DNA from 4 places in the Pseudoalteromonas sp. SR44-5 genome. Region 4 is predicted to be linked to each of the others. Evidence: predicted binding sites of a transcription regulator. Region 4 holds the regulator's gene; each other region holds the start of a gene.
What was found. Region 4 encodes LexA, which represses DNA repair genes until DNA is damaged. Its sites were predicted from a motif close to TACTGTATNNNNATACAGTA; they were not measured.

Region 1 (8,263 bases), on a different contig from region 4:
GTTTCAGGCATAAAAAAACACGCTTTAGGCGTGTCTGTTTAATATTCTAAATTGTAATTGTAATTGTAATTGTAATTTCAGTTGGTTGCGGGAGCCGGATTTGAACCGACGACCTTCGGGTTATGAGCCCGACGAGCTACCAGGCTGCTCCATCCCGCGCCTGAAATATTAAGTGTTATTTTACTTCTTACTTAATTAAAGAAGTCAGCCAACTCACTAAAGAATTGGTTGCGGGAGCCGGATTTGAACCGACGACCTTCGGGTTATGAGCCCGACGAGCTACCAGGCTGCTCCATCCCGCGCCTGTATATTTTAAGTCTATCGACTAGTGATTTTTAACTCTCACCAAGAGTTTACAGTAACCGCTTCTTTAAAAGAATTGGTTGCGGGAGCTGTGAAAGGTGAAGAGTGAACCGACGACCTTTTAAAACTTCCAATGCACCAAATCATTTAAGAAAATTGGTTGCGGGAGCCGGATTTGAACCGACGACCTTCGGGTTATGAGCCCGACGAGCTACCAGGCTGCTCCATCCCGCGCCTGTAATTTCTTTTTCAACGGTTTCGCGTTATTTGCGAGCCTGTTTCGAAGAGAGCGCTATAGTATAGGAATCATATTATAATGCAACAGTTAAACTGCTTAAAGCTGTTCAACCGAACAAAAAGCAAACAAACAGAGTAATTAAAGCGCTCTTTGGTGTGGACTGATCATTTTTTGCCACTCCCAATCAGGGTGACCCATCACTATAAAGTCAGGGTTCTCTGTACTCTCACGCTGATTGTAGGTTAATGGATTAAATTCAGCATCAGTAATACAGCCACCTGCTTCTTCAACAATTATTTGCGATGCTCCCGTATCCCACTCACCTGTTGGCCCTATCCGTAAAAAACAGTCAGCTTTACCCTCAGCAACAATACATGCTTTTAAAGAGCATGAACCTACAGCAACTGTTGTAAACTGCGCGTTCAAGTATTGACTAACAGCTTCAATTTTTTGACGACGACTAACAGCCAAAGTTAAGTTATCTGGAGTGGCAACATTGATCTGCTGCTCTACGCCATCAACACGCTTAAATGCACCATTTTGATAACTGGCAAAATAAGTTGTCTCTTTCGCTGGCCAATAAATCACCCCAAGCACTGGGCGATTGTTTTCAATCAAAGCGATATTTACCGCAAAGTCGCCGCTTTCTAAAATAAACTCACCGGTACCGTCCATTGGATCGAGTAACCAATAGCGCTGCCAATCTTGCCTATCTGCTAAAGCAGGGATTGGTGTTTCTTCTGACATAATAGGAATATCTGGCGCTAGTGCTTTTAATCCAGCAACTAACACATCGTTAGCGGCTAAATCGGCTTTAGTGACAGGTGTGTGATCTGACTTTTCTTGCTGGCCAATATCATCTTTCTTGTAAATAGCCATAATCGCAGCACCAGCGCTTTGCGCAAGCTCAATACATGGCTCAAGTAATTCAATCATTCGCAGCTCCTGATTCTAAATGCTTAGTTAATAATAGCAAAGCTGCAACGCTTCGTGCTTCGGTGAAGTCTGATTGTTGTAATAATGACTGCCAATCGGTTAATGGCCACTTAACAACCACTAATGGTTCTGGCTCGTCCCCAACTAAAGTTTGCGGATAAAGTTGTTGCGCAAACAATATGTGCATAGTCGCATTAAAGTAACTGGGTGCCATTGAAACCACTTTAAGTGGCTGAAGTTGCTCAGCACCAAAGCCAACTTCTTCTTTTAATTCTCGGTTTGCTGCTTGTTCTGGTGTTTCACCAGGATCAATTAAGCCTTTTGGGAAGCCTAGTTGATAATCATTAGTGCCAGCACAATATTCTCGTACTAACAGTAATTCATTATCAGCTGTTAATGGCACTATCATTACAGCCCCTCGGCCACCGCCGCGGATCCGTTCGTATTGACGCTGTTCGTCATTTGAAAATTTTAATTCAAGTGATTCCACCGTAAATAATCGGCTTTTAGCAACAACTTCGGTGCGAAGAATTTGTGGTGGTGTTGGGTGCTTTTTCTGTGTCATTGGCATTAATTTGCTATCATGGCAGTTAGTTCAATAATAAACCCTATAAGATGAAATTCCTATGTTAAATTGGTCAAAAATCGATACTGTGCTGCTAGATATGGATGGCACTTTGCTCGATCTCCATTTTGATAATCACTTTTGGCTGACAGTGATCCCTGAGCAACTCGCTATCGCAAAGAATATTAGTTTGGCACAAGCCCAAGCGGATATATTAAAACGCTATCAAGCCGTTAGCGGTCAAATCCAATGGTATTGCTTAGATTACTGGGAACAACAACTTAATTTACCTATTATGGAGCTAAAATATCAGCATCAGCACCTCATTAAAATGCGTGAGGATGTACCAGCATTTTTAACATCGTTGCGAAAAGCGGGTAAAGAGTTGATTTTACTTACCAACGCACACCCGGAAAGTGTCATGCTCAAGTTTGAAAAAACCAATATTGATAACTATTTAGATGGTGTGGTGTCGACTCATCAATATGGTGTGAGTAAAGAGCAGCAAAGCTTATGGCAGCAAGTACAACTCGATTTAGGTTTTGATAAGCAGCGTACGCTGTTCGTTGACGACAGTTTAGCGGTACTAAACGCCGCAAAAGAATATGGTATTGGCCATTTATTGGCGGTTGCAAACCCAGATAGTAAACAACCGCACAATGAAATCAGTGACTATTTGAGCGTCACTGATTTTCGTGACATGCTGCCTTAATTTTTAGGGTAGCGAGCCTCTAAGCCTTGATATACAAGCTTTGCAAAATCAGCATGTTCCGTATTCAGGCTTTTAACGACCTCAACTAAATGCTCGTTATCTTCTTTGCCATGCCATTCTTTAATGTAGCTACCATCTTTATAACCATGATCTTGGCGGAAAAAATTAAGCGTATTTTTACCTACATAGCCTCGATATAAATCATCAATATCCATACCTATTTGCGCCATACATCCAGCGAAGGCTGCGGCGTTAAAGGTTTTCTCAGCGACGGCTGACGCGGCGAGAATTTCTAACGTTTGTTTGAAATCATCAGCTTGTTGCGGTGCACTTAACTGTTGTTCCAACTGCTTAGCAAGCTCTAAATAACTGGTCTCACCATCAATGCGTAACGATAAACCGAAGTGAAAAATATCAACCAATTCTAAAATAACTTGCTCGGTATCTGGAGTTTGCTTTTTCCACCATTTCCAACCGTAATGATCAAGCATTTCAGCGCATTCAACCCAAATAGCGCGATACCATTCAAAGCCTTGGCTAAACCATTGATCATGAACTTTGGTGTTCATGGCATTTTGCATTTCTAGCATCACCACTAGTTTGTTTAAATTGGCAGACATATCTCTTCCAGTTACTATTTTAATTGCCGTAATAATACAGATAAATACTCTTCGATGAAATCGATTCTACGTACTGATTGTGGTTAATACGCAGAGGTCGCTAACACAAATATTGCCAATATAGCTAAGGGCATTTCATTACGCGGCACCCGAGGATATTTTGCTAACTGAAAACTGACGGCTACCTGCCTGTAGTAAATTCTTGCCATGAATTAATCAGGTCTACAAAATCTTCAAAACCACAGCCGCTACTTAAACCATTTTCTTCAAGCATCAGTTCATCGTCTTGATAAGCAAATAAATCTTCAGAGTCTTGATGCAAGGCATGGGCTTCAAAAATGGCTTCATCTTTATTTAAAATCAAATCAATTTCTTGACCTTGCAGTGTCAGCGGCTCGAAACTTCTAGCAACTGAGGCGATTAAAGCCTGCACCATGGCGATTTTATCTTTACCGATTTCTTCATTAAGCCAACGGCCAATAACAGCATGTTCACTGCTAATTTTGATACGTAAGCCACTGATTGGATCACGTATAAACTGGTATTCCATAAGGTTCCCTAAATACAACTAATGATCGGGATTATACCCTAGTCAGCTATGAATAAATAAAGCCAGATACAAAAATAGCGCTAAAAAGCGCTATTCTTTGAAGTGATACAGCTACCGATAAGATCTAAACCGCGCGGCATCAATGATTGCCCAAATATAGACGATCGGCAGTAATATAAAACCAATCGCAACATAAATAAGCGCGCCACTAATAACCCACGCTAGGAAGAAACCAATTGCCGCCATGATCCGGCCTTGAACTAACTGCCCTAAACCTGGGAAAAATATATTACAAATCGCTGCGATAACATTACCGCCTGAACCTTGCTCTGCCATGTTAACCTCAATTATTAATTTAATTTTATTCTTATCTACTTACATTCTTCATGCCAATTATTTAGTTATTAAAAATCAATATGTTAAAATCAACGGTAATACGAAGAACTAGCTAAAATCGTGATTTTTACTAAATATAAGTCAAATTGGCGATATCACTTCACACCATTGATCTAGCTTAGCTAAAAAATGACTATAAATGAATCATTAAGTTTTTAAAGCCTTTAGACTATGTATTAAATTAACTGGTTATAAAAACAGTATTTTATTTAGCCTAACAAAAACACCTGTTATACTGCTTTTAATATTGATTGAAAAGGCGTGATGATGGACGTTTCAGAATTACTCGACGGTTTAAATGATAAACAACGGGATGCAGTTGCAGCCCCACTCCAAAATATGCTGGTGCTTGCTGGCGCAGGCTCTGGGAAAACTCGAGTACTCGTTCATCGTATCGCATGGTTAATGCAGGTTGAGCAAGCCTCCGCTTATAGTATTTTTGCAGTAACCTTTACCAATAAAGCAGCTAAAGAAATGCGCACGCGCGTTGAACAGGCCCTTCAGGCACCAGTAGGTGGTATGTGGATTGGTACTTTCCATGGCTTATCACACCGTATATTGCGTGCCCACCATCGCGAAGCAAACTTACCAGAAGCGTTTCAAATTTTAGACTCTGATGATCAACTTAGAATGATCAAACGCTTATTAAAAGCCATGAATATTGATGACAAAAAATGGCCTGCAAAACAGTTTGGCTGGTATATCAGCGCCAAGAAAGATGAAGGTCTGCGCCCCAAAGATATCCAAGCTTACGACATCAACGAACAAATGATGCTTAAAGTTTACACCGCTTATCAAGAAGCATGTGATCGAGCCGGATTAGTTGATTTTGCCGAAATCTTATTACGTAGTTTTGAAGTACTAAAAAATAATCCAACCTTACTACGTCACTACCAGCAACGTTTTGCCCATATGCTAGTAGACGAGTTTCAAGATACCAACACCATTCAATATGCATGGCTTAAATTATTAGCCGGCGATACCAACAGCATCATGATCGTAGGTGATGATGACCAAAGTATTTACGGTTGGCGTGGTGCTAAAATTGAAAACATTAAGCGCTTTTTGACCGATTTTAAAGCCGAAACTATTCGCCTTGAACAAAACTATCGCTCTACTGCCACTATTCTAAAAGCGTCTAATGCACTTATTCAAAATAACTCAGACCGAATGGGTAAAAGCCTCTGGACTGATGGCAATGATGGTGAACCTATTTCTGTTTATGCCGCTTTTAACGAATTAGACGAAGCGCGCTTTGTAAGCAGCAAATTACGCAGCTGGTTAAACGCTGGTAATGCCCTACAAGATGCGGCGATTTTATATCGTAGTAACGCGCAATCGCGGGTACTTGAAGAAGCCATGTTACAAGAAGGCTTGAAGTACCGCATTTACGGCGGTATGCGCTTCTTTGAACGTCAGGAAATTAAAGATGCGCTGGCATATTTACGGCTCGTAGGTAATCGTCAGGATGATGCTGCATTTGAGCGAGTGATTAACACTCCTGCTCGTGGCATTGGCGATAAAACCTTAAGCCATATTCGCGATTGTGCGCGTAGCGAATCATTGCCATTATGGTACGCCGCCAAAGCCATCGTAGAACAACAACATTTATCAGGACGTGCGGCGACGGTTGTTACTAAGTTTGTTGAACTGGTAGAACATATTGAAGATAAAATTGGTGATCTCACTTTAGAAGAGCAAGCGAAATACGCTATTCAAACATCTGGTTTAATGGCGATGTACCAAGCAGAAAAAGGCGAAAAGGGCCGCGCCCGGGTAGAAAACTTAGAAGAGCTGATCAGCGCCTGTGGCCAATACGAACTCCCGGAAGATGAAGAGTTTAGCTCACCACTGCAAGGATTCTTGGCTTATACCTCACTGGAATCCGGTGATGGTCAAGCTGAAGAACATGAAGATGCAGTGCAAATGATGACGTTGCACTCAGCGAAAGGCTTAGAGTTTCCACTCGTATTTATGGTTGGTGTTGAAGAAGGCATGTTCCCATCTCAACAAAGTAATGAAGAATCAGGTCGGTTAGAAGAAGAGCGTCGTCTTTGTTATGTCGGCATGACTCGCGCCATGGAAAAACTCTATATTAGCCATGCCGAGAGCCGCCGTCTTTATGGTCAAGAAAAGTACCACAGTCCATCACGCTTTTTACGTGAAATGCCTGAAGATTGTATTGAAGAAATTCGTATTAAAACTCAAGTATCGCGACCACCCGCAGCAGGACGATTTAGCTCATCAGTAAGTCATGCCGTATTTGAAGAAAGTGGCTTTAGCTTAGGACAACACGTATTACATGCAAAATTTGGTATGGGAACGGTTATTAATTACGAAGGCAGTGGCGCTCAATCTCGCGTACAAGTGAATTTTGATGACTTTGGTAGTAAGTGGTTAGTAACTGTTTATGCACGACTACAAGCCATTTAACTCGTTAATAAGTAATATCCTACCGCAAATTGCCTATGCTAAACATAGGCAATTGCTACTCATTACTGGCGAACAAAACTGGTGTTATCAACAGGCTAATGAGTTACTCAAGCAACTTTGCCATCCGCTTGTTAAGGTATTATCAACTAGTGGCGAACTCACTGACAGTAGCTGGCCTGAACATACTCATCAAATTCTTGGCCAAGAATTTCAGCATGTTATTTATGACGGTTTTAGTGGCTTAGTGCCAGACAAATTTGCTGCTCTTAGTGGCACTGTTCAGGCTGGCGGTTTATTTATTGTATTGTTGCCAGAACTTGATGATTTACACTATTGGTGTGACCCAGCACTGACCGCCTTTCAATCATTTGCTCAACAACAACAGCAGAGTTATTTTAACCAACGCTTTGCACGCTTACTCCAGAGTAATTTGTATCTGCACCTCAGCCAACAATCAGGCTGGCAAACGTTACCAGAAACAAGCCAGCTAACAGGTAAAATAAACCTAACTGAACAGCAATTTTGCATCGAGCAAATCATTAGAACTGCCAACGGTAGAGCCAACCGCCCTTTATTGATCAGCGCAGATCGTGGCCGCGGAAAATCGGCGGCTTTAGGGCTTGCTGCTGCAACACTTAACGATAAAAAAATACTCATTTGTGCACAGCAGTTTAACGCCCTACACAGCTGTTTTAAACACTTTGCCGCAGCACGAGGATTAAGCTATCAAACTCGGGATAAACAACTCGCCAACTTGCATTATATTGCACCCGATCAATTACTAAATGAACTACCTGACTGTGATGTATTGTTGGTTGATGAAGCTGCTGCGATCCCAGTACCATTATTAATTAAAATGCTCACGCATTATCCCCGCATTATATTTGCCAGCACTATGGTAGGTTATGAAGGGAATGGCCGCGGGTATACTTTAAAATTCAAACGTTACCTAGAGCAACATTATAAAAATATGCATAGTGTTACTCTAGAGCAACCAATTCGCTTCGCAGCGAATGATCCGCTAGAACAGCATATTTGTAATTTGTTAGCACTTGACGCCGATTATCAAGATATTACGCTAGACACCAGCGCTCTGCTCTATTCTGAACTGACTCCCCAACACCTTGCTGAAAATGAAGCACTACTGCGTCAAGTCATTGGGCTATTAGCATTAGCGCATTATCAAACTAGCGTGAATGACTTGCGCCACTTACTCGACGCGACAGAGCAACGCATCTTTGTATGTCAGCAACAAGGCGTTATTATTGCAGTATGCCTAATTGCGATTGAAGGCGGTTTAACCGCAGACTTGAGTCAACAGGTTGTTAGTGGTCAACGTCGCCCACAGGGGCATTTGATGGCGCAAACATTAGCACAGTTAAGTGCTAATGCTGACGTACTAACAAGGTTGTGTGCTCGTGTTGTGCGCATTGCTGTAGCTCCATCACAGCATAGTAAATGTATTGGTTCACAACTTATTGCTCATTGTGAACAGCAACTAGCATCAAGC
Region 2 (8,263 bases), on a different contig from region 4:
CATTATTGCGCTAAAAATGACTTTCTGCAATGCTAATTACTGATTGATTAGTTTTAATTTCATTATTTAGTTTTGTTTTTATGCGTTTTAAATAAATATATTTAATTAAAATTAACAGGTTAGGCTTTGTTTTAATTATTTTAAAAAATATAAAAATAATAACGATTTATTTTCTAGTTTTTATTATAGTGTTTTTTTGACACTTGAAATTTAGTTAACATTTGTTCCTTTATTGTTTTTTGATATGACTAGATATTAGCATGCTACGGGGCTGGTTCTAACGCAGTATAGATATGTTTTATGGATGAGTTAGTTGTTTATAGGTGTTGTTGTGAAGTACTAGAGCATGTTGACCTTTCAGAATTAAAATTTGTTTAATCTAGGAGTGATTTAATCGTGACAAGAGGTTTGTAACCTCGTTGGCTCGATAACTGCTACCGCGTTATTCTACTGGCGGAAGTAATCTGAGCTTCGGATAATAAATCCATCTCCAGCGGCTATTTTTCAATGTTAACTGCGTTGAATTTATTTGTAATAGGGCATGCTATTGACGCGTAAATTCTCCTTATTTTCCCTGAAAATTTTGGCTGGAGAGTAAAAGTAATATTAGTGATTTAAATCAATGCGTTAGAAAACACATGAACCAAAATTTAGGTTAAGCAACAAAGAGTTAATCGCACTTAGACAGACCACGTTGGCTTGCGAGTTTTTTGAATTTATGATTATTTATAAATACTTACGGTAAAAACTATACTCTAAGAAAGTGTTACACGCTGTGGCATTTTTTATATTTTTTACCACTACCACACGGGCATTCATCATTGCGGCTAATTTTTATATCTGCAACAGGGAAGATCTCACCATCGAGATAACGCCACTGGCCATCTTCTTTTATGAAGCTTGATTTTTCATGCAGTTGGCAAAACAAGTTTTGATAAAAATAGCTAACACAAAATTCAACACAACCAGTGTACTCTTGCTGATCTGCACTGATCACGGCTAATTTTATAAAGCGGCAACTATTAGCAAAATCGGCAATTTCTCTGAGTGGGTTTGCTGCTTGTTTTTCTTGTGCATAAGTTTGGTAAATATACTTAGCATTTTTTAAGGCATAAGCAACAAAGCGAGAGCGCATTAGTTGCTCTGGGCTTGTTGCTTGTATATTGCCTAAATGCAATTTTTCACAGCAATCGCTATAGCTTTGTTCGCTGCCACATAAGCAAAGACTGTCAGTGAGTGAGGTCATAATTAAAATACGCTTTATTAAAAAACGGCATTTTAACAGCTTATTGTGCTAATGCTATCTCTGTAGCTTGTTGGGTTTTAGTAAAACAGTATAGTTTTGCACTGGCTTGATCTAACTTTAATGACAGGTTAGCTATTTGATTGTCTCTCACAATGTCTGTCCAGGAGATCACCGCTGCAAAGTTACCGTTATGTAGTGCAGAATTTAGTACATACTCTAAATTAACCAGATGCTTTTGCCTGATCACTAATAGTTTACTGGTATCAATAGAACATGAATCGAGTAAAGCTTTACTTGGTACGTGATCCGGTGCAATCAGTAACGTCCATGCGTTTTTATTATTGTAATGGTGTAACACCTTTAGAAGTTCAAAAGTTGCAGAGATCTCATCTTCTATCTGAATCAAATTTACTGATGCGCTTAAATTATCTTGTTGATAGCTTTTAACTGTTCTGACGGTAATTGGCTGTAACATAAGTTTCACTCACTGGTTGTTTATACAGTACTCATATACAGTAGTTTATACAGTGTTTGTGTGCAAGTGTTTTTTGCTATCTTTTTGAACGATTTTTATATTTATTTGATACCATCAGCTTAGGAAATGTGCATAAAATAAAATAATTTTTATAAAACAATATATTACTTAGTTACATTGAGGTGGCAATTGATTTTAATGAAAAGGGTAGATTAGTCCCTTTTTAAGGTGAGTTGGGGATCAGGTGAGCAAACTGCTGTTGGTGTATTTGCTCATACAGTGTTGCTGCATAACACTGGGCATCTTTAAAGCGGCGGGTGGTTAGATGTTTACGTAAATCAGTTAAGGCAGTTGCTGCAGGCTCATAGCCTTGGCTACTGGCTAAACTTAGCCATACCGCGCCATGAAAAACACTAGTAGGTACGCCTTGGCCTTTGATAAAAAATAATCCGAGATAAAATTGGGCTCGCTGATTACCTGACATTGCAGCTAAGCGCATCCATTTAGCTGCGAGAGGAGGTTGATCATTTTTTAAATAATACAGGGCTTTATTAACAGTGTTATCAGGAGTATCAGCTTTAACCGCACTGTGTGGGGCTTTGCTCGGTTGGGTGATAAACGATAATACGTTTTCTAACTGTTGTTCTAAATCTAAGCCAATTGGCGAGGTATCTGTCATAGTGCCACACATATTATTGTTGTCATTTACCTGCTCAGTTTAGTCTAATATCAGGTTAATTGTCCTGTTATTCTTGAAATATATGATAAAATCACGCAATTATTGTCATCTAAAATGAAACTCACTTATGCTCGACGCGTTATTTAAAATTAGCGACCACAACTCGACTGTGCGCCGCGAATGTATTGCTGGTCTCACTACCTTTATTACTATGGTTTATATTGTGTTTGTCAACCCTGCTATGTTGGCTGAAGCTGGTATGGATCAAGGTGCTGCGTTTGTGGCAACTTGTATTGCTGCCGCTATTGGCTGCTTTATCATGGGCTTTTGGGCAAATTATCCGTTAGCTTTGGCTCCTGGTATGGGGCTTAATGCCTTCTTTACTTATGGTGTTGTATTAGGTATGGGCTATACCTGGCAAGCAGCATTAGGGGCTGTGTTTATGTCGGGCTGTATTTTCTTGTTCCTGAGTTTGTTCAAAGTCAGGGAGTGGATAATTAATGCTATTCCATTGGTGTTAAAGCAAGCCATTGCAACAGGAATTGGAGCGTTCTTAGCGTTAATTGCGCTTAAAAATGCCGGGATCATTGTGGCCAGCCCTGCAACATTAGTGCAGCTGGGTGATATAACGGCTGCCGGTCCATTGTTGGCTATTTTTAGCTTTTTTGTTATTGCAGCGCTACTTTATCGTGATTTTAAAAGCGGTGTTTTGATCAGTATTTTATTAGTAACTGTGATCGCGCTAAGTCTGGGTTTGGTAGAGTATCAAGGCGTGATATCTATGCCACCTTCAATTGCGCCTACTTTTATGCAACTTGATTTTTCAGCGGCATTTGAGTTGTCAATGCTTAGCGTCATTTTTGCATTGTTGTTCGTTGATTTATTTGATACATCAGGCACTTTAGTTGCGGTAACTCAAAAAGCAGGCTTAGCGGACGAAAAAGGTAATATGCCACGTTTAGGACGAGCATTAAGTGCTGATAGTGCCGCAACCATTGCCGGTTCAGTATTGGGCACTTCGACCACAACCTCATATATAGAGTCAGTTGCAGGGGTGTCTGTGGGTGGCAGAACAGGACTTACAGCTGTGGTTGTAGGAATGTGCTTTTTATTGATGATGTTTTTTGCACCTTTGGCGAAAATGGTGCCAGCTTATGCAACTGCGGGAGCTATTTTATACGTGTCGGTGCTAATGCTACAAAACCTCAAGTTTGTAAATTGGGATGATATGACAGATGCCATTCCAGTGAGTGTGGTATTACTGATGACGCCGCTAACATTCTCCATTGCTCATGGCATTGCACTGGGCTTTATTTCTTATACAGCTGTTAAAGTATTGTGTGGTAAACGAGAACAAGTAAGCATCAGTGTGTGGATATTGACAGCGATGTTTGTGATAAAATTTGCGTTTTTATCCTAAGTTAATACAAAGAAAAAGTGGTTTACCACTTTTTCTTTGGTGCAAAAAGCACGTCTAAATCATCTTGTTCTTGCTCTGCTTTTTTCTTCAGTGCAGTTGCATTGGAGGCTTTAAGGTCGGTGCTTATTGCTTCTAAATAACCTTCGAGTTCTTGGCGTTTTGTAGTTATATAATCGTCGCTATAAGCTACTGCTGATACAGTTGCGTACGCTTTTTCAAAGTATTGGCGTGCAGAACCGACCATATTCGCAGAGCGCGCTGAGATACCTCGTTTAATCTGGCTTTCAATATTAATTCGTAATTGGAGCTTTTCTAAGCGCTTGTCTTCAGCAATAAAAATTTGGCTGTCTACTTTTCCTTTACCATGCTCTGAGCGAAGCACTGCACGTACTTTCTTGATACCTTGAATAAGTGCTATTAATTGCTTGTCGTTATCGGGTAACACTAAGTTTTCTGAGTTAGCGGTGTCGATTGAGTTCCCTAAACGTTCATTGGCTTCTTTTAAGCGATTCTTTAACTCTTTTGAATTAGGAGATAGCTGCACCATTGCTGCTAACGCATCATGAATACGCCGTTGCAGAATACGTAAAATATGTTCTGACATAGGTATGTTGGCGCTATTTACTAGAACATCTTCTGATTCTTCAATGATTTTTTTTTGTTTGGTTAAGTCTTTACGGCGTTCTGTTTCTTGTTTCTCTTTATGCTGTTGTACCGCACTGACCCAGAGGGCAATGACAATCAGTGCAACAATCAACATAATAATAATAGAAACGATCATGGTTTAGGTCTCAAATTTCACAAGCTAATAATTTTAATCTTACATTAAATATATGCTAACGGGATAGTTTTGCGCGGCTTATGTAAAAAAGAATTCACTTTCTCATCATTTATTACTATCTGCGTATGATATTTTTTCATTTTGCGCGTCAGCTCAAAAGATGGCTACCTCAAGACGAGGGATTATGCTAGCCTAAGCAAATAACCTTATAAATACGATTCCAGACAGCCTTTTTCTATTGTTAATCAGAAAAAACTTGGCTTGACGCGATGTAGCATTTATAAATAAGCAGTATAACTACACTAAAAAATGCAGCCATGAAATTACAACAACTCAGATACATCGTCGAAGTCCAAAATCATAAACTTAATGTTTCAGCAACCGCTGAAAGTTTGTTTACCTCACAGCCAGGTATTTCTAAGCAAGTACGTATGTTGGAAGATGAGTTGGGCGTGCAGATTTTTGGGCGAAGTGGAAAACACTTAACCCACGTTACCAGCGCGGGCACTGAAATAATTAATATTTCCCGTGAGATCCTTTCTAAAGTAGAGGGTATTAAGGCGGTTGCAAATGAGCATACATTACCTGATCAAGGTAAGTTGAATATTGCCACCACACATACCCAAGCACGGTATGCACTGCCAAGTGTGATCCAAGGATTTATGAAAAAGTACCCTGCGGTGTCATTGCACATGCACCAAGGTACGCCGCAGCAAATTTCTGATGCTGCTGCTCGAGGCGATGCTGATTTTGCAATTGCCACTGAAGCACTGCATTTATACTCTGATTTAGTAATGTTACCTTGCTATCACTGGAATCGCAGTATTGTGGTGGCAAAAGACCATCCACTAGCTAAAAAAGCAGAGTCGCTGACCGTTGCCGATATTGCCCAGTATCCACTTATTACTTATGTATTTGGTTTTACTGGCCGTTCAGAACTTGATAAAGCATTTAATGCGCAGGGACTTGAACCACACATTGTATTTACAGCAACTGACGCCGATGTGATTAAAACCTATGTACGCTTAGGTTTAGGTGTGGGTGTTGTAGCATCAATGGCGATTGATCAAATTGCAGATACCGATTTAGTGTGTATTGATGCAAGCCATTTATTTGAAGCCAGCACCACTAAAATTGGCTTTAGAAAAGGCAGCTTTTTACGTACGTATATGTATGATTTTATAGAGCGTTTTGCACCACATTTGACCAAAGAGCGGGTTGAGCGAGCGAGTTTACTACGTAATCAAGATGACGTAGATAAGCTGTTTGAAGATATAGAGTTACCGGTTAAGTGACTTTAATCTTTTGAAAACAAAAAAGCCGCATATTGCGGCTTTTTTAATGACTATAAAACTTAACACTCAATTATATTTACAGCTAAGCCACCGCGAGCGGTTTCTTTATATTTAGTTTTCATATCGTTACCAGTATCAAGCATGGTTTTAATAACTTTATCCAATGATACTTTTTGCTCGCCACTGCCACGAATAGCCAAACGCGATGCATTAATTGCTTTGATAGCTCCCATCGCATTACGTTCAATACACGGCACTTGTACTAATCCACCGACAGGGTCGCAGGTTAACCCTAAGTTATGCTCCATGCCAATTTCAGCGGCATTTTCTACTTGTAATACACTGCCACCGACAATTTCAGTCAGTGCACCAGCAGCCATTGAACATGCGACGCCAACTTCGCCTTGGCAACCAACTTCAGCACCTGAAATTGAGGCATTCTTTTTATACAGGATGCCAATTGCAGCGGCAGTTAATAAATAACGAGTTGCAATATCGCGGTCTATTTCTTTAATGAATGTGTGGTAGTACATTAATACCGCAGGTAAAATACCTGCTGCGCCATTAGTTGGGGCTGTAACTACACGGCCACCTGCAGCGTTTTCTTCATTAACAGCAAGGGCAAACAAATCCACCCAGTCCATTGCGCGTAGGGGGTCATTGCTGACTTCAATATTGAGCTTTAAGTACAGGCTAGGGGCGCGACGTTTAACTTTCAAACCACCAGGTAAAATTCCTTCGGTGCGCATACCGCGTTCAATACAGGCTTTCATTACTTGCCAAATATTGAATAGTTCATCTTTTATTTCATCTTCTGTGCGTAAGGTTTTTTCATTTTTCATCATCAAGCTTGATACGCTATAGCCTGACTCCTTACACATTTCTAATAATTCTTTGGCACTGCCAAATGGAAAGGGGGCTGGATTTTCTTCACGGACAGTGAGCGCAGCTTGTTTTTCGTTTTCAAATTCTTCATCGGTAACAATAAAACCGCCACCAATTGAATAGTAAACTTTACTATGGAGTTTTTCGTCGCCTTTAAAAGCAATGATCTCCATTGCATTTGAGTGTTTTGGCAAAGTTTTACGACGGTGGAATACAATCGCTCCTTGTTTTGGAAACTTTGCTTGATGCACTTGATTTAAGTGGATCACTTGTTCATTTTCAATTTTAGCGAGAATATCGTCTACTAAATCGGCATCAATGGTTTCCGGATCATAACCCGCAAGTCCGAGGATAACTGCTTTGCCTGAACCATGGCCGATACCTGTTTGTCCCAATGAGCCATATAGCTCAACTTTAATGCTGGTGACATCGGTTAACAAGTTTTGTTGTTGTAGTTCGTTAACAAATAAACGCGATGCGCGCATTGGGCCGACGGTGTGTGATGATGACGGGCCAATGCCAATACTAAACATATCGAATGCACTGATCATAATAACTTTACTCTACTTTTACTCAGCACGATTGCTGCCTTTGAACGGTCGCACATAATAACGCGTAATTGTACCCTTGTAACCCTTTGCAATTGAGATTTATACTGGTATGGCAAGCTGTTTTGTAAAGTTTTTAATAATGCTAGCAGTGGCTCCCCAAAGTAGTCCGTAAGGAGTTGAAAAACCTTGTAAAGTAATAGTTTTGCCAAAGCGATGAAAAGGTAAGGGTTGCCAATTGTTTACATCAGCGAGTGCGCTGACGGGCAGCAAAAAACTGGCGGCCACTTCATTTTGGTCTGCATGCCAATGTGTATCTGGGGCTAATACACCAACGAACGGTGTAATCGTAAAGCCGGTAAGAGTTGAGTAATCGCCTAATTGACCGATGACAGTGACATTTGATGGGGCGATATTTAGCTCTTCACTAAGTTCACGCAGTGCAGTATGGCGTAAGTTTGCATCGCTCAACTCATGCTTACCACCTGGTAAGCAAATTTCCCCAGGATGGTGATTTAAGAACATTGGGCGTTTGCATAGTAATATGTGCGCGCTGTTATCTACATCAATCAGCGGTAACATAACGGCACTGGCTCGTTGAGGACGTTGTTTAAAATGTCTCTTATCAGCTGGCTGTATATACTCATTGGCAGGCGCAGTTAGCTGAAAACGAGCCATAAGCTGTTTGCTATTCACACAGGTTACTTCAATAAAGGTAAGATTTTATTTACTTTATCGTAAGTTTCTTGGTATTCCAAATCCACTTGTGAATCAGCAACAATGCCGCCGCCAGCCCAACAATAAATATGCTGTTTATGACACACTAAAGTTCGGATGGTAATACTGGTATCCATATTGCCACAAGCGCTCAAATAACCGATTGAACCACAGTAAATACTGCGCCGATGCGGTTCTAATTCTTCAATGATTTCCA
Region 3 (8,263 bases), on a different contig from region 4:
GGGTTATTGGGCATTATTTTAGCGGCGGTGGCGATTGCCGTGTCTGCAAAGCGTTATTGCGAACGCCAATATGACCCAGTTGCGATGATGAAAACCTTAGGTGGTAGCCGATCGACAATTCGCAAAATTTACTTACTGCATTTATCACTGGTGTGTGCTTTGTCGGTCATACTTGGCTTAGCCATTGGCTATGGTTTACAAGAGATAGCCACTAGTTATTTAGCTAAATCAATGAACAATACTCTTCCTGCAGCGGGTATAAAACCGTGGTTTGTGGCGATTAGTACTGGCGTTATCTGTGCCGTGATGTTTTCAATCAAGCCGTTATTAGATTTATTTGATATTCCACCGCTTAGGGTATTACGCCGTAACTTAGGCGATAAGCTACTAGTAAGTAAAGTGCATTTAGCGATGTCGGGCTTAACAGTCTTTTTATTAATGTGGTTGTTTAGTAATAACCTTAAAATTACCGCTATTTTGTTTGTCTCTACTTTAATTTTGATTGCAATACTGTTTGTATTATCTCGATTAATTTTTGGCAGCGGACGTAAACTAGGATTGCGCCCGGGGAATAGTTGGTCATTAGCGATTGCTTCGTTGCAAAAACGTGCCAATGCTAATGCGGTACAGTTGATCAGTTTTTCGTTGGCAATAAAGCTATTGTTATTTTTAGTGGTGCTGAAAAACGATATGATCGCAGATTGGCAATCGCAACTTCCAAGCGACGCGCCGAATGCTTTTTTAGTAAATATAACCGAAACTGAATTGCCAGACGTAACAAGCTTTTTAGAGCAAAAAAATATTCAAGTATCTGAGTTCTATCCGACTATTCGTGGTCGCGTAAACGCTGTTAATGGTGAATTAGTTGCTCGCGAAGTCTCATTGCAAGACAACGAGAAGAAAGACGAAGAAGCACGCGCAGGTATTGGCCGTGAACTAAATCTTACATGGTTAGAGCAAGTCCCTGTGCAAAATGAGATCATAGACGGGCAGTGGTTTGCCGACAATGCCACCGCTGAAGCATCGATCGAAGAATCTATGCTAGAGCGTTTAGATGTGAAACTGGGTGATACGCTAACATTTTTGATTGGCGCCCAGTCATTTGATGCCAAAATCACCAGTGTTCGTAAAGTTAATTGGGCTACTTTAAAGCCTAATTTCTTTATTATATTAAGTCCTGATGTACTGGGTGATTTTCCTGCGACGTATATTTCATCGGTGCGTATCGAAGCCGATCAAAAACGCGACTTTAGTGAGCTACTACGTGCCTACCCGACAATCAACGCCATCGACGTTGACAGCTTTGTCAAACAAATACGTTCTACTATTTCGCAAGTATCGCTGGCAATTGGATTTGTACTGGCGATAGTGGTGATGTGTGGTGGCTTAGTTTTAATTTCGCAAGTGCAAGCAAGCCTTGGTGAACGGATGCAGGAAATTGTCATATTGCGTACCTTAGGCGCCAAAGGGCGGCTAATAAAAAATGCCACTTTATATGAGTTTTTATTGCTGGGCAGCGCTGCTGGTTTTGTCGCTGCGTTGGTCAGTGATGTGGCTTTATTAATAGTGCAACGTGAGATGTTTGACTTAGCAGGTAAGCTGCACCCGCATATTTGGCTTATTGGACCATTAGTGGGTGGTGTGTTTGTGGCATCACTAGGCTACTTTATGATAGCTAGAACCATGCGTAAAAATACCCAAGGGTTACTACGCTCTTTAGCCTAAAAGGTTAGCAATTAAACAAGCCCGTTTTTACGGGCTTTTTTATGCCAATAATGCACTGGTAATTTATACAGTGCTCTGGCATTATTAGCGTACTTAACTATTTACACTGATTGGGCAAGTATTGGCTATTATTTTAGGGATTGATCCTGGCTCACGATTAACCGGTTATGGGGTGATTGCCCATCAAGGTGCTAAATTTACTTATTTAGGCAGCGGTTGTATAAAACTGGCCGATCACGAGTTTCCTATTCGATTAAAAATGATTTATCAAGGGATCAGTCAACTAATCGAACAATTCTCTCCCGATCATTTTGCCATTGAAAAAGTATTTATGGCGCATAATCCTGATTCAGCTCTTAAATTAGGCCAAGCCAGAGGGGCTGCAATTGTTGGTGCGGCAATGGCTGAGTTACCGGTGTTTGAATACTCGGCGCGGCAAATTAAACAAGCGGTGGTAGGGCACGGTGGTGCCGATAAATCGCAAGTGCAGCATATGGTTAAAAATATTTTAAAATTGCCAGGCACACCGCAAGCGGATGCAGCCGATGCATTAGCCATTGCGATATGCCATGCTCATTCCGATCAAAATTTAATAAAACTAGCGGGCAGTGCCAGTAAAACCGTTAGAGGACGATTAAGGAAATAACATGATAGGTCGCTTAAATGGCATCTTAGTAGAAAAACAACCGCCAGAAATTTTGCTTGAAGTAAGCGGTGTTGGTTACGAAGTTAACATGCCGATGACGTGTTTTTATGATTTACCAAACATTGGCGAAAATGCCATTGTGTATACTCATTTTGTAGTAAGAGAAGACGCCCAGTTATTATTTGGCTTTAATAATAAAATTGAGCGAGCATTATTTAGAGAGCTATTAAAAGCCAATGGCGTTGGGCCAAAGCTCGGATTAGCAATACTTTCAGGGATGTCGGCTAAGCAATTTGTTAGCTGTGTGAATAACGAAGATGCCACCAGTTTAGTGAAACTGCCAGGTGTAGGTAAAAAAACCGCAGAGCGCCTGGTACTTGAAATGAAAGACCGATTAAAAGATTGGGGTAATGACTTATTCACGCCATTTAGTGATAATGCAGTTATAGAGCCCGCATCTGACGCACTTATTGCTAATAATGCGGCAGATGATGCAATCTCTGCGTTAGTGTCATTAGGTTATAAATTGGCGCAAGCACAAAAAACAGTAAAATCAGTGGCCAAGCCTGGTATGTCTACAGAGGTTCTGATCAAAGAATCTCTAAAATCAATGTTGTGAGTAAACCATGATTGAAGCGGATCGTTTAATAGATGCGACTGAACAAAGTAATGAAGATGTAGTCGATCGCGCGATTAGACCAAAACTATTAGCCGATTATACTGGTCAGCCCCATGTTAAACAGCAAATGGAAATATTTATAGAAGCTGCACGTAGTCGGGGTGAAGCGCTTGATCATTTATTAATATTTGGTCCGCCGGGTTTGGGTAAAACCACACTAGCAAACATTGTTGCCAATGAGCTGAATGTCAGTATTAAAACAACCTCGGGCCCAGTGCTTGAAAAAGCCGGTGATTTAGCCGCACTACTGACCAATTTAGAAGAAGGCGATGTACTTTTTATTGATGAAATACATAGGCTAAGCCCGCAAGTTGAAGAAATACTCTATCCTGCAATGGAAGATTATCAACTCGATTTAATGATTGGTGAAGGGCCCGCAGCTCGTTCCATTAAGCTCGATTTACCCGCTTTTACCTTAATTGGTGCTACCACTCGCGCAGGCTCGTTAACCTCACCACTTAGAGACCGTTTTGGTATTGTGCAGCGTTTAGAGTTTTATTCGGTGGCAGATTTATCGACTATAGTGGGGCGCTCTGCTCATTATTTAAATTTAGCCATGTGTGATGAAGGCGCCATTGAAATTGCTAAACGCTCTCGTGGTACGCCACGTATCGCCAATCGATTATTACGCCGGGTACGAGATTACACGCAAGTTAAATCAGACGGTACTGTAAATGCCGAAGTGGCAGAGCTGGCACTTAATATGATTGATGTCGATAAAAGCGGCTTTGATTATATGGACCGTAAATATTTACTCGCGATCATTGAAAAGTTTATGGGGGGGCCGGTAGGGTTAGACAACTTAGCCGCCGCCATCGGTGAAGAAAAAGAAACCATTGAAGATGTGATCGAGCCTTACCTCATCCAGCAAGGATTTATCCAACGTACGCCAAGAGGGCGTATTGTGTCTGATAACGCCTATCATCACTTTGGCTTATTACCCAAACAAGAATAAAGTACATTTATTGTAGCTGTATGCGTGCGTATGGCTGCAAACCCACCTCATACATCTTCTATACTGTTCTTTTAGCCACTATTCAAATGTCTATTTTGCTGTGTTTAAGTTAATCGCGTGATTAGCATATTACTTAAAGTTTAGATTATTTAGTTATTTGGGCTAATGCAATTCACATACTGTTAAGTTTGTAAACGATATTGTATGCGCCATAGCGAGGTAGTGCTGTGCGTGATTTGCAGGCAAAAAAAAGCCCGCATAAAATGCGGGCAAACAACAAGTTGAAGGAAGTAATCTAAGTAACACTGCTTAAATTCATCAAGTTTTATCAAGAAGACTTTAAGCGTAGCAATACGAAAAATCAGAATCATATTGCAAAGAACTGGGCTGAATGAAGTATTCATTGCTGCGCTAGCTCGGTATGGGAGAATAATACGCAATAGTTGGTTTTTGTTCAAACTAGAAAAATTTAATTTTCAGATAAAAAAAACTAATAGCAAGATTTTTATGAGCGCTTTATTTTTGTTCATAAAATTCACGGTCGTATATTAATCTATTGAATTTGTGATGTTTTATTTGTTTGAATGATTTTTTTATAGATTAGTTAAACTGTTGCAATGACTATGCTTATAGTCAATTATGCTTGTTTATTCATTAAGAGTGAATAAAGAGGGTGTTTTACACAGTTTTTGTTTATAAATAAGCACCCCAGCATGTATTTACCTCGGCAGTACAATCTTAAATTGTTGCGTCAAGATTGCCGAACAAGGCTATAAAACTGGAGTCAGCCTGCTCTTCAACGTTTTTTGTTGCTAATTCACAGCAATAGCGTTGTCAGTACTGAGCTGAATAGATACACTAGTTGCAACTTTTGGCCATTTTTTCGGTCATATACCTAGCGTATAATGAAATGTTATTTATACAAGAAATCTTATTAGGAGTTTAATGTGGGTTCAGGGCTTAATTTTTTAGATTTAATTCTAGAAGCAAGTTTTCTTGTGCAATTAGTTATGCTGGCATTATTAGCTATGTCAGTGATGTCATGGGCAATTATTTTTCAGCGTAAAAAAGCAATTTCGGATGCATTATCCAATACTAAGCGATTTGAGCAAAAATTTTGGTCAGGCATTGATTTAAGTAAACTCTACAATGAGATCTCATCGCGTAGCGGTAGCTCAACTGGTGTTGAAGCATTATTTATAGCAGGCTTTAAAGAGTTTGCTCGCCATAAGAAAAACTCTTTTCAAAGTGCTAGCATTGTAATGGAAGGGACGCATCGTTCAATGCGAGTTGCGTTATCTCGCGAAATCGAAAAATTAGAATCAAGTTTATCGTTTTTAGCAACAGTGGGGTCTATCAGTCCTTACATTGGTTTGTTTGGTACTGTATGGGGCATTATGAATGCTTTTATCGCGTTAGGCGAAGTTAAGCAAGCAACCTTACAAATGGTTGCCCCAGGTATAGCTGAAGCGCTTATTGCAACAGCTATGGGTTTATTCGCTGCTATTCCAGCGGTTATTGCATACAACCGTTTTGCTAATAGAGTTGAAAAGCTAGAATCTAACTACATTAACTTTATGGAAGAGTTTGCAAATATTTTACACCGTCAAGCAGCTACCCAAATAGAGGCAAAAGCGAATGTATCAGCGTAAGAAGCGTCGTCCTGTTGCAGAGATAAACGTAGTTCCTTACATTGATGTAATGCTGGTGCTACTGATTATTTTTATGGCCACTGCGCCTTTGATCACTCATGGCGTTAAAGTTGATTTGCCAAAAATGGAAGAATCAGATTTAGTTGATACTAAAGATACGCCCCCGATCATTGCTTCAATTGATGCACAAGGTAAGTACTATGTCAGTATCGGTACAGATCCAGAAGAACCGATGGAAGCATTAGATGTTGCCGCTGTTATCAAGTTGCAACTGATGAAAAACCCAGAAACCCCAGTGATGATCAAAGGCTCAGGTAAAGTATCGTATCAAGAAGTACTATTATTGATGGATTTCTTAAAAAATGCCGGTGTACCTTCAGTTGGATTAATGACTGAATCGTTTGAAGGGAATAAAAGCTAATATGGGTCCTTCAGTATTAAAATCAGTGCTATTGCACCTCGCTATAGTTGGCGTTTTGATTGGAACCGCGAGTTTTCATACTTCACCGCCTACAGTAATGGAAGTTACCTTGAACAAGGCTATGCCTGATGCTGAAAATGCTGTTTCAGCGGTGACTGTTGACCAGAAAATGGTTGAACAAAAAATTGCTGAGTTGAAACGCAAAGAAGATGATAAAAAACGTGCTGAAGATAAGCGCATTCGTGATTTAGAGCGCCGAGCATCTGATGCACGTAAACAGCGTGAATCTGAAGACCGCCGGATCAAAAAGTTAGAGCAAGAGCGTCGCGCGAAAGAGAAAGAAACCGCACAAGCCCAAGCTCAAGCTAAAAAAGCGCGTGAAATAGAGCAAAAAGAACGTGAAAAAGCGCAGCAGGCTGAAAAGCAAAAAGAACAAGCTGAACTTGCTGCTAAAGCTGCTGCTGAAAAACGTAAAGCAGAAGAAGAGGCTTTAAAGAAAGCTGAAGACGACCGTAAACGCGAAGAGTTAGCTGCTAAAAAACGTGCAGAAGCTGCTGAAGAGGCACGTCAAAAAGCGTTACAAGAGCAAATGCTGCAAGAGCAACTAGCTACAGAGCAAGCTGCACGTAATAAAATACGTCAGCAACAGGTAGGCACTGAGGTTGATAAATATAAAGCATTAATTATGGCGCGTATTCAGCAAAATTTATTAATTGATGAAAAGATGAAAAATCAACAATGCCGTGTGAATATTCGCTTAGGTTTTAATGGTCTGGTCACACAAGTTACATCTTTAGGTGGTGATAAGTTAGTATGTGAAGCGGCGCTTAGAGCTGTTCGTATGGCTGATACACTGCCAGTTTCTAAAGATAAAGATGTGTTTGAGCAATTAAAAAATATTAACTTAACAATTAAGCCACAATTTTAAAGGAATGGTATGTTCAACAAGTTGAAAACAGTTTGTTTAATTTTCGTTTTAGGCTTTACCAGTGTTGCAAATGCGGCACTTGAAATAGTCATAACCGAAGGCATTGATGGCGCGCGACCTATTGCGATCGTGCCATTTAAGTATAAAGGTGTGGGGCCAATTCCACAAAAGCTCAGTGATGTGATTGCTGCGGATTTAATGCGTAGCGGTAAATTTAAACCCATTGACGTTAATGCCATGCCACAGTTACCTAGTAAAGACGCAGACGTAGACTATGGCGCTTGGGTAAATAAAGGTGTTGAAGCGATTTTAGTTGGTGAAGTCGAACAACAAACTGATGGCCGTTACTTAGTACGCTATGAGCTTATTGATGTTATCCGAGGCCAAATCACTGGTGGTGAAACGCAAATGATGAGTAACGGAAAACTTATTAAAAACCAAGATCATATTCAAGAAGCACGCGAAAGTGTGATCAGTGATACCGGTTTTAGACGTTATGCACACCGCATCAGTGATGTTATTTATGAAAAACTCACCGGTGAGCGCGGCGCATTTTTAACTAAAATTGCTTATGTCATTGTACGTGATGATGAACCAAAGCCTTACCAGTTAGTAGTTGCAGATTATGATGGTTTCAATGAGCAGGTTTTATTACGCTCGCAAGAGCCGCTTATGTCACCAGCATGGTCACCAGATGGCACTAAACTAGCGTATGTAACCTTTGAAAATCGTCAAAGCCAAATTTATATCCAAGATTTATACACTGGTAAGCGTGAACTCATAACAAGTCACCAAGGTATTAATGGTGCGCCACAATTCTCACCCGATGGTAAAAAACTACTATTGGTGCTATCAAAAGACAGAAACGGCGCTACTGAAGTGTATATGCTAGACTTAGCAACGCGTAAAGAAACCCGATTGACTAACCACCGTAGTATAGATACTGAACCGTCTTGGCATCCGAATGGTCAAGATATCGTGTTTACTTCTGAAAGGGGTGGTAATGCTCAGATTTATAAGTTAAATTTACAAACAGGTAGGTCACAACGAATGACCTTTGATGGTGATATGAATCTAGCTGGTTCTATTACCCCTGACGGCAAAGAATTAGTGATGGTTAACCGTACCAACGGGCAGTACCATCTTGCTAAGAAAGAGCTGGCTACAGGCGCATTTCAAGTGTTAACACGAACGCGCCTAGATGAGTCACCGAGCGTAGCACCAAATGGTTCGATGATCATCTATAGCACGCTACAT
Region 4 (8,263 bases):
GAAAAAATCGAAAATTCGCCAAATTGTGCTGCGAACAGTAATAACTTGGCCGCTATCAGCGGATAAATATAGTGTGGTGTTAAACGTATCGTCAAAATTTACTTGCCAAATATTTTCTTTAAAGCCAACTTCGCTAGTACCTTTAGCTAGTTTGATCACGTCTGTTACTTGCGCATTGATTAATAGATGAGCTTGGGCATTGGCAATAATTTGCGCTTTACTCGGTGCTACCAAAGGACGGCCAGTAACTCCGTTAAAGCTGTACTCACCGTTACTGTTGCTCACAATAATGGTAGGGATTGTTAAAAAGTGACTATAACTAATTTGTCTTGGTTGAGTAATTTTTGCAACGATATTATCAACTGAGGCTAGATAATCAGCTTGTTTGAATGGGTTATTTAATTGCCGCGCAGCTAAATGTTTACCGTGAACTTTTTCAAGCGGTATAGCACTCATAATTAAACCACCGAGTAACCATGCAAAAATTTGTAGCGCTAATAAGTAACCTAACCATTTGTGAAACTTACGCGCATGTTTAAAAATGCGTTTATCCATAGTGACTACCTGTTTGTTATTAGTGCGGTATTCTATAAATTATATTGAGTTTGCCAATGTGGCAAATTGTCGCATCAACAAAATAAAACTAGCTACTCTAGATTTGGTATATACGCAAAATTAGGTTAAAGTTTGCGTTGTTATTAACGCAGGGTAAAAATGAAACAATGTCGGAAATTCAATTTTTAAATGTAGATCTAGAGCTTGAATCAAAGCAAGATATTAGTTTGTTAGTTGCAGACTTAAAAAAAAGTGCTGTGGTTTTGCATTACGATAAAGATGAGTACCGTCAACTAGCACGTATTGAGTCTAATGAAGACGTTATCTCACCAGATAAAGCGATTAACCACTTATGTGAGTTAATTGAATCTTGCTCACGCAATGCATTAAAGCAGTGGTTATCATGCTCAAAGCGCACCTTTGATATTGGCTTTGAATCAGGCACTTCGCCAAAATGCTTTAATCAAGCGCTCAGTGCCGATACTTTATTGCGTATTTCTGCTATTGGCGCAGGTATTGAAATTACAATTTATCCACTTTCAAGTTAGCCTTTTCGCTCTACAATTGCTGCGGTCATTCTTGATACGCAGCACAGTTCTCCACGACTATTGGTGATTTTTATTTCCCATACGGATGTACGCTTGCCTAAGTGTAGTGGTGCTGCTATCGCGGTTAATATACCATTACGTGATGCTTTTAGATGATTGGCATTGATCTCCTGGCCAACACAATAAAACTTTGTAAAATCAACAGCAAAGTTTGCAGCATAACTCGCCACCGTTTCTGCAAGTACAACATTTGCGCCGCCATGCACCATACCCATAGGGTTATGATGAGCTGGGATCGCGGGCATCGTTGCTACTAAATAATCATCGCCTATTTCACTTATTTCAATGCCCATGGTTTTCATCAATGTGCCTTGACCACTTATGCCGTCATCAAGTTGCTTACATTGTGCTAGGGTGATCGGTTGATACCAAATACTCATCTGTCTACCTCACTAAGTTATTTACTAAATCAGTCTACACTTTTAAACATTTTCCTACAGTTAAGATCATAAAAATAGATAAAATGTACCTATATTATCTAACTGTTAATGGATCTTAAGGATGAAAGTAAAGGTATTTGGATGTGGTGCAATATTATTAATGAGCCTTGTTGCTCAGCCGCAGGCTGTTGCTAGTACCCAACATCAACTCGATATTGGTTTTACCGATTTAGCTGGTTTAGATGAATCTTTTTTAGGCGCACGGTATCGATATTTTGCGCAAGATCTTGAATCTTTGACTGGTCCATACGAGCTAAAAGCGTATTTAAATCAAGTCAATAATTATGCTATTGGTGGGTTTGCTAATGATGATTTTAGCTATTTAAATGCCGATGCTGCCATCTATGGTCCCGCAGGATTAGTTATTAGTGCCAGCGCGCAGCGCCTCTGTGAGGATAATAGCTATTGGCAAAATACTGATTATTTAGTGAGTGCCGCTGTTGGTAAGCAAATGAATGAACAGTTACAACTAGGGTTCAATGTATATTACAGTCGCTTAGAGCGCCATGATATGTGGTTTGGCAAAGATAATGAAAGAGTCGCGGTTGAATGGACTTATGCTCCTTATGTTCGTTGGACAAATATAGTTAGCAATCAAGGTTGGGATTTAGAGCTAAAGCAATTGGCAGGGCGTTATCGTTATGTGCAGGGGCAGGCGGTTTATTATGTAAATCAAGCATGGTCAGTGGGAGTCGTTGCCAATATTCGGAATCAGAAAAATCTAAAAGACAACTATGAACTGCAAACGCAATATTGGTTTAATCAACATGTAGCATTAAAGTTTGGTCTTGGATCTGCGCTTGATTCTGGAAGTGGTTTAAATAGTATGAGCTTGTTATTAACGGCGCGATTTTAAGCCAATTTATATTTGCGATTTTCAGATAACTGTATATACTCACAGTTAAATGTACTGTATGGAAAACCAGTTGTATGCGCCCATTAACGAATCGCCAAGCTCAAATTCTCGAACTTATTAAAGTTTTTATTAAAGATACCGGTATGCCGCCAACCCGTGCTGAGATTGCGCAAACGTTAGGTTTTAAAAGTGCTAATGCAGCGGAAGAACATTTAAAGGCATTAGCGAAAAAGGGCGTTATTAAAATGAAGCCCGGTGCTAGTCGAGGTATTCAGTTAGTTGAAGAGGATGAGCCGGAACAACTTGGTTTACCTCTAATAGGCAGAGTTGCCGCTGGTGAGCCTATTTTGGCAGAGCAGCATGTTGAAAGTCATTGCAAAATAGATCCACTCTTGTTTAAACCGGCTGCTGATTTTTTACTGCGTGTGCAAGGCATGAGTATGAAAGACATTGGTATTATGGATGGCGATTTATTGGCAGTACACAGCACTCAAGTTGCTGAAAATGGCCAAGTGGTGGTTGCCCGTGTTGATGACGATGTAACAGTAAAACGCCTTGAAAAAGCAGGTAAAAAAGTTTTTTTACATGCTGAAAATGATGAATTTTCACCGATTGAAGTGGATCTTGAACATGAATCTTTCAATATTGAAGGGTTGGCTGTTGGGGTGATCCGCAACGCTGATTGGATGTAAATTTTTTGATCTATATTTTGCACCAAATTGGTGAAGTTTGGTGCATTTAATTTTTTACCGCTTTAATGGCTAGATTTTATACTTAGCTATAGCGTCCTAAGCCCTATCAAATCTACTTACCAGCTACTTTTAGCCCTCTAATATTATCCCTAATTACAAAATAACGCGCTGATTTTTAGCTGTTATTTATGCACCAAAAAAGAATTTAATTGCTCTTAAAACTTGCTAATTGTTCATTTTTTAACTAATTGGTTAATACACTGTGTTAACAGCTACTTTAAAAGTCTAACAATTTTGCTCAATAGCATAATTTAGGGTTGCGTTAATATTCAGTAACAATAAAAAATAACGAATTGGCGCGAATAAAGCTGTGCCGCCTTTTCGCTTTGCGTTTTGCAATAGCATTTAAAGGAGCCGTCACATGGGTAAATTGAGCTCTACCTTGTGGCTTATATTGTTTGTTCTACCGCAGCAAGTATTGGCTAATAGCCAGTTTAATATGCGTAAGGGCGTAACAGATATAAGTAATGATGTTTATCAGCTGCACATGACAATATTTATTATATGTTGTGTGATTGGGGTCATCGTGTTCGCCGTGATGTTTTGGGCACTGATCCACCACCGTAAATCTAAAGGGGCAAAACCAGCCCAATTTCATGAAAGTACTAAAGTTGAAATCCTTTGGACGGCAATCCCATTTGTGATTTTAATTGCCATGGCTGTTCCCGCCACTAAAACCTTAATTTCGATGGAAGACGCCAGTAAGGCTGATCTCACCATTAAAATTACTGGTTCTCAATGGAAGTGGCATTATGAGTATATGGGAGAAGATGTTTCTTTTTACTCTATTTTAGCTACCCCGCAAGAACAAATTACCAACCAAGCAGATAAATCAAGCACCTATTTACTAGAGGTTGATAAACCTTTGGTGTTGCCAATTAATCAAAAAGTACGATTTTTAATGACCTCAGACGACGTTATTCATTCTTGGTGGGTGCCTGATTTTGCAGTGAAAAAAGATGCTAACCCTGGGTTTATCAATGAAACTTGGACCAGAATTAATGAAGAGGGCATTTATCGAGGGCAATGTGCAGAACTATGCGGAAAGGATCATGGCTTTATGCCTGTGGTGGTTGAAGCTAAATCTGAGCAAGCATTTGCAAACTGGCTGAGCGAAGCTAAGCAGGCAAAAGCAAACGCTGCAATTGCTGATGCTGCATTATTAGATCAAACATTACCAAAAGAAGAATTAATGACACTCGGCGAGCAAGTCTATATGGCCAGTTGCGCTGCGTGTCACCAACCAACAGGTATGGGCTTACCGGGGGTTTTCCCGGCGCTCAAAGGCAGTCCGGTAGTATTAGGAGATATTAAAGATCATATTGATGTAGTGCTTCATGGTCGCCCAGGTACCGCTATGCAAGCATTTGACAAGCAGTTATCAATCAAGCAGCTAGCAGCTGTGATCACCTATAAGCGTAATGCATGGGGCAATGACACTGGGGATGTAATTCAACCGAGTCAGATACAAGCCGCGATTGATGCAACTTCGGAGGCTAAATAATGAGTAGCGTAACAGAGCAACAACATGATCAAGCTGCACACCATGATGGACATCATCATCCTGCGAAAGGTTTTAAACGCTGGCTTTATACTACTAACCATAAAGATATCGGAAGCTTATATTTAATTTTTTCGTTGACGATGTTTTTAATTGGTGGCGCCATGGCGATGGTGATCCGCGCAGAGTTATTTCAACCTGGCTTACAGTTAGTAGAGCCTCACTTTTTTAATCAAATGACCACAGTACATGGCTTGATCATGGTCTTTGGTGCCGTTATGCCGGCCTTTACAGGATTGGCTAACTGGATGGTACCACTCATGATTGGCGCACCAGATATGGCATTACCACGGATGAATAATTGGAGCTTTTGGATTTTACCTTTTGCTTTTATTATTTTACTGGCATCCCTATTTATGCCAGGTGGTGGCCCGGCATTTGGCTGGACTTTTTATGCACCACTGTCAACAACTTACAGTAACGATAATACCGCATTATTTGTTTTTGCTATTCACATCATGGGTATTAGTTCAATTATGGGCGCAATCAATGTGATTGTAACTATCGTTAATTTACGTGCGCCAGGTATGACTTGGATGAAGCTGCCGCTGTTTGTGTGGACATGGCTTATCACCGCTTTTTTATTGATTGCTGTGATGCCGGTATTGGCCGGTGCTGTGACTATGGTATTGACTGATAAGTATTTTGCAACCAGCTTTTTTGATGCTGCTGGGGGCGGTGATCCGGTGATGTTCCAGCACATATTTTGGTTTTTTGGTCACCCTGAAGTGTACATTATGATACTGCCAGCCTTTGGCATTATCTCGACTATAGTGCCGACCTTTTCACGTAAAAAATTATTTGGTTATGCCTCTATGGTATATGCCACATCTTCGATTGCTTTACTGAGCTTTATAGTTTGGGCGCATCATATGTTTACCACAGGTATGCCTGTTGCTGGCGAATTATTTTTTATGTATGCCACTATGCTGATATCGGTGCCAACTGGGGTCAAAGTATTTAACTGGGTAGCCACCATGTGGCGTGGTTCGATTAGTTTTGAAGTGCCTATGTTATTTAGTATTGCGTTTATTGTGTTATTCACTTTAGGTGGTTTCTCTGGGTTGATGCTGGCGATTACTCCTGCTGATTTTCAATACCATGATACTTATTTTGTGGTGGCGCATTTTCATTATGTGTTAGTGACTGGGGCGATATTTTCAATTATGGCCGGGGCGTATTATTGGCTGCCAAAATGGACGGGAAATATGTTCAATATCACCTTGGCTAAATGGCATTTTTGGTTGTCGTTAGTGAGCGTGAATGTATTGTTTTTCCCTATGCACTTTGTTGGTTTGGCCGGTATGCCGCGCCGGATTCCTGACTACGCACTGCAATTTGCAGACTTTAACGCGATTATTAGTATTGGTGGCTTTGCTTTTGGTTTATCACAATTGTTATTTGTGGTTGTAGTATTTAAGTGTGCACGAGGCGGCGATAAAGTGCCCGCCAAAGTGTGGGATGGTGCTGAGGGTTTGGAATGGGAGGTGGCATCTCCTGCGCCTTATCATACTTTTGAAACGCCACCGGAGATTAAGTAATGAGTCATGCACCACTGCTTAAGCGCTTAGTTTTAATATGTCTTGGCATGTTCGCTTTTGCGTTTGCTTTGGTGCCGTTGTACGACGTTTTTTGTGATGTAACAGGCCTTAATGGTAAGCCTTCGTTAGAGCAAGCAAAGCAAAGTACGAGTGTTAATGAGGCACGAGAAATCGACGTAAGCTTCACAACTCATGCGCAAAGTGGAGCGCCATTTGAGGTGCAATCACATGAGTATAGTGTGGTAGTAAAGCCCGGAGCTATGCGCGAAGTGCTGTTTAGAGCAAAAAATACCAGTAATGAAGATAAAGTCATGCAAGCTGTACCGTCGGTGTCTCCAGGCAAAGCAGCTAAGTATTTGCATAAAATGGCTTGCTTTTGTTTTGATCAACAACTTTTGAAAGCAGGTGAAGAAGTGGAATTTAAACTGCTTTTTTATGTTGATACGCAATTACCTGAAGATGTTGAAGAGTTAACTTTGTCTTATACCGTGTTTGATATTAGCGGGCAGATAGTGGCTAGTAATTAGGTTGCCAAGCTAATAGCTAATTAGGAGCAAACAAAATGGATAAAAATTACGAAAAATATTATGTTCCCGCGCAAAGTCCGTGGCCAATAGTTGGCGCATTTGCGATGTTTTTTATTGCTGTTGGTGCAGGTCTTACTGTAATGCAAGCAAGCAGCGGCGGTGGTGCTGGCCATTATGTACTTTACGCAGGAATTGGTGTGTTGCTGTTTATGCTATTTCGCTGGTTTAAAAATGTCATTGAGGAGTCTGATCAAGGCTTATATTCAGCACAAATGGATCGCTCGTTTCGTCAAGGTATGAGCTGGTTTATTTTCTCTGAAGTAATGTTTTTTATGGCTTTTTTCGGTGCCCTTTTTTATGCCCGGATGATCTCTGTGCCTTGGCTTGGCGGCGCCGGAAATAATGCCATGACCAATGAGGTACTGTGGCCTACTTTTGAAGCAATCTGGCCATTAGTTACTACACCCGGTGGTAGTACGACACAGGCTATGGGTTGGCAGGGATTGCCGCTGATCAACACATTAATATTACTAACCTCGTCGGTTACCTTACATTTTGCTCATGTAGGCATGGAGAACAATAAGCGTGGGCCATTAAAAGTATTTATGGCACTGACAATCGTATTAGGGGTCTGTTTTTTAGGGCTGCAAGTCGTAGAGTATATGCATGCTTATCAGGATTTAGGACTGACCTTAGATGCTGGCGTATATGGCAATACTTTCTTTTTACTAACCGGCTTTCATGGCATGCATGTGACCTTAGGAACTATTTTATTATTAGTCATGCTGATCCGTATTTTAAAGGGCCACTTTAGCCCAGATAAACATTTTGCGTTTCAAGCCGCAGCTTGGTATTGGCATTTTGTTGATGTGGTGTGGTTGTGTTTATTTGTGTTTGTATATGTGCTGTAACTTTATCAATTGGTGATGAGTTACTGTGGATGAAACCTAGTTTAAGGGCTGCAATAACAACCACTAAGACGATAACAGAAAACAGCACACGACGGCCTAAATAGTGAGACATAGGCCGTCCATCTGTTTTACCCGATACCATAATAAATAAGGCACGGAACAAGTTAAAAAGTATAAATAGTAGCAACAGTACGATAATAATTTTAATAATCACTGGGTCACCTTTATGCAGTTAATTTTATGGCGTAAACAAAAGCTTAGCTCAATTATTACCATTTGCGTGGTAACCATTGTGGTATTGGTATGTTTACGCCTAGGGTATTGGCAATTACAGCGAGCTGAAAGTAAAACTGAGCAATTAACACAAATAGCAGCCCTGCAAAGTCAGGGAGTAATGAGCTGGCAGCAAATGCAGCAACTGCCTAGTGATTGGAATAAAACGGGCTTGCAGATAAGTATCTCTGGAGTGCTAGATACGCAGCAATATTGGTTGTTAGATAATCAAGTTTACC

Region 1: uvrD (DNA helicase II) is a predicted target of LexA. The motif match lies at 4,504-4,523, and genes of this name have one in related genera.
Region 2: H5154_RS12165 (SulA-like leucine-rich domain-containing protein) is a predicted target of LexA. The motif match lies at 1,732-1,751, and genes of this name have one in related genera.
Region 3: ruvC (crossover junction endodeoxyribonuclease RuvC) is a predicted target of LexA. The motif match lies at 1,779-1,798, and genes of this name have one in related genera.

Annotation. Positions count from the first base shown of each region.
Region 1 is NZ_JACJDT010000039.1:2,718-10,980, reverse strand. Features, by position in the region: tRNA gene H5154_RS17245 (tRNA-Met) at 83-159, opposite strand; tRNA gene H5154_RS17240 (tRNA-Met) at 226-302, opposite strand; tRNA gene H5154_RS17235 (tRNA-Met) at 461-537, opposite strand; gene cysQ (3'(2'),5'-bisphosphate nucleotidase CysQ) at 680-1,477, opposite strand; gene nudE (ADP compounds hydrolase NudE) at 1,470-2,042, opposite strand; gene yrfG (GMP/IMP nucleotidase) at 2,104-2,754, shown strand; gene H5154_RS17215 (dUTP diphosphatase) at 2,751-3,374, opposite strand; gene H5154_RS17210 (YacL family protein) at 3,556-3,924, opposite strand; gene H5154_RS17205 (hypothetical protein) at 4,036-4,260, opposite strand; gene uvrD (DNA helicase II) at 4,588-6,753, shown strand; gene H5154_RS17195 (GNAT family N-acetyltransferase) at 6,731-8,263, shown strand, end outside.
Region 2 is NZ_JACJDT010000019.1:62,045-70,307, reverse strand. Features, by position in the region: gene H5154_RS12170 (YchJ family protein) at 767-1,246, opposite strand; gene H5154_RS12165 (SulA-like leucine-rich domain-containing protein) at 1,287-1,721, opposite strand; gene H5154_RS12160 (sel1 repeat family protein) at 1,945-2,400, opposite strand; gene H5154_RS12155 (NCS2 family permease) at 2,528-3,820, shown strand; gene H5154_RS12150 (hypothetical protein) at 3,843-4,601, opposite strand; gene cysB (HTH-type transcriptional regulator CysB) at 4,919-5,896, shown strand; gene H5154_RS12140 (L-serine ammonia-lyase) at 5,956-7,332, opposite strand; gene H5154_RS12135 (CoA pyrophosphatase) at 7,432-8,025, opposite strand; gene pabB (aminodeoxychorismate synthase component I) at 8,031-8,263, opposite strand, start outside.
Region 3 is NZ_JACJDT010000004.1:44,691-52,953, forward strand. Features, by position in the region: gene H5154_RS03185 (ABC transporter permease) at 1-1,725, shown strand, start outside; gene ruvC (crossover junction endodeoxyribonuclease RuvC) at 1,847-2,371, shown strand; gene ruvA (Holliday junction branch migration protein RuvA) at 2,373-2,990, shown strand; gene ruvB (Holliday junction branch migration DNA helicase RuvB) at 2,998-4,005, shown strand; gene tolQ (protein TolQ) at 4,953-5,657, shown strand; gene tolR (protein TolR) at 5,644-6,078, shown strand; gene tolA (cell envelope integrity protein TolA) at 6,080-7,006, shown strand; gene tolB (Tol-Pal system beta propeller repeat protein TolB) at 7,016-8,263, shown strand, end outside.
Region 4 is NZ_JACJDT010000022.1:23,581-31,843, forward strand. Features, by position in the region: gene H5154_RS12965 (hypothetical protein) at 1-555, opposite strand, end outside; gene H5154_RS12970 (hypothetical protein) at 723-1,103, shown strand; gene H5154_RS12975 (PaaI family thioesterase) at 1,100-1,543, opposite strand; gene H5154_RS12980 (hypothetical protein) at 1,665-2,459, shown strand; gene lexA (transcriptional repressor LexA) at 2,534-3,151, shown strand; gene coxB (cytochrome c oxidase subunit II) at 3,573-4,715, shown strand; gene ctaD (cytochrome c oxidase subunit I) at 4,715-6,313, shown strand; gene H5154_RS13000 (cytochrome c oxidase assembly protein) at 6,313-6,840, shown strand; gene H5154_RS13005 (cytochrome c oxidase subunit 3) at 6,876-7,751, shown strand; gene H5154_RS24045 (DUF2909 family protein) at 7,651-7,965, opposite strand; gene H5154_RS13015 (SURF1 family protein) at 7,978-8,263, shown strand, end outside.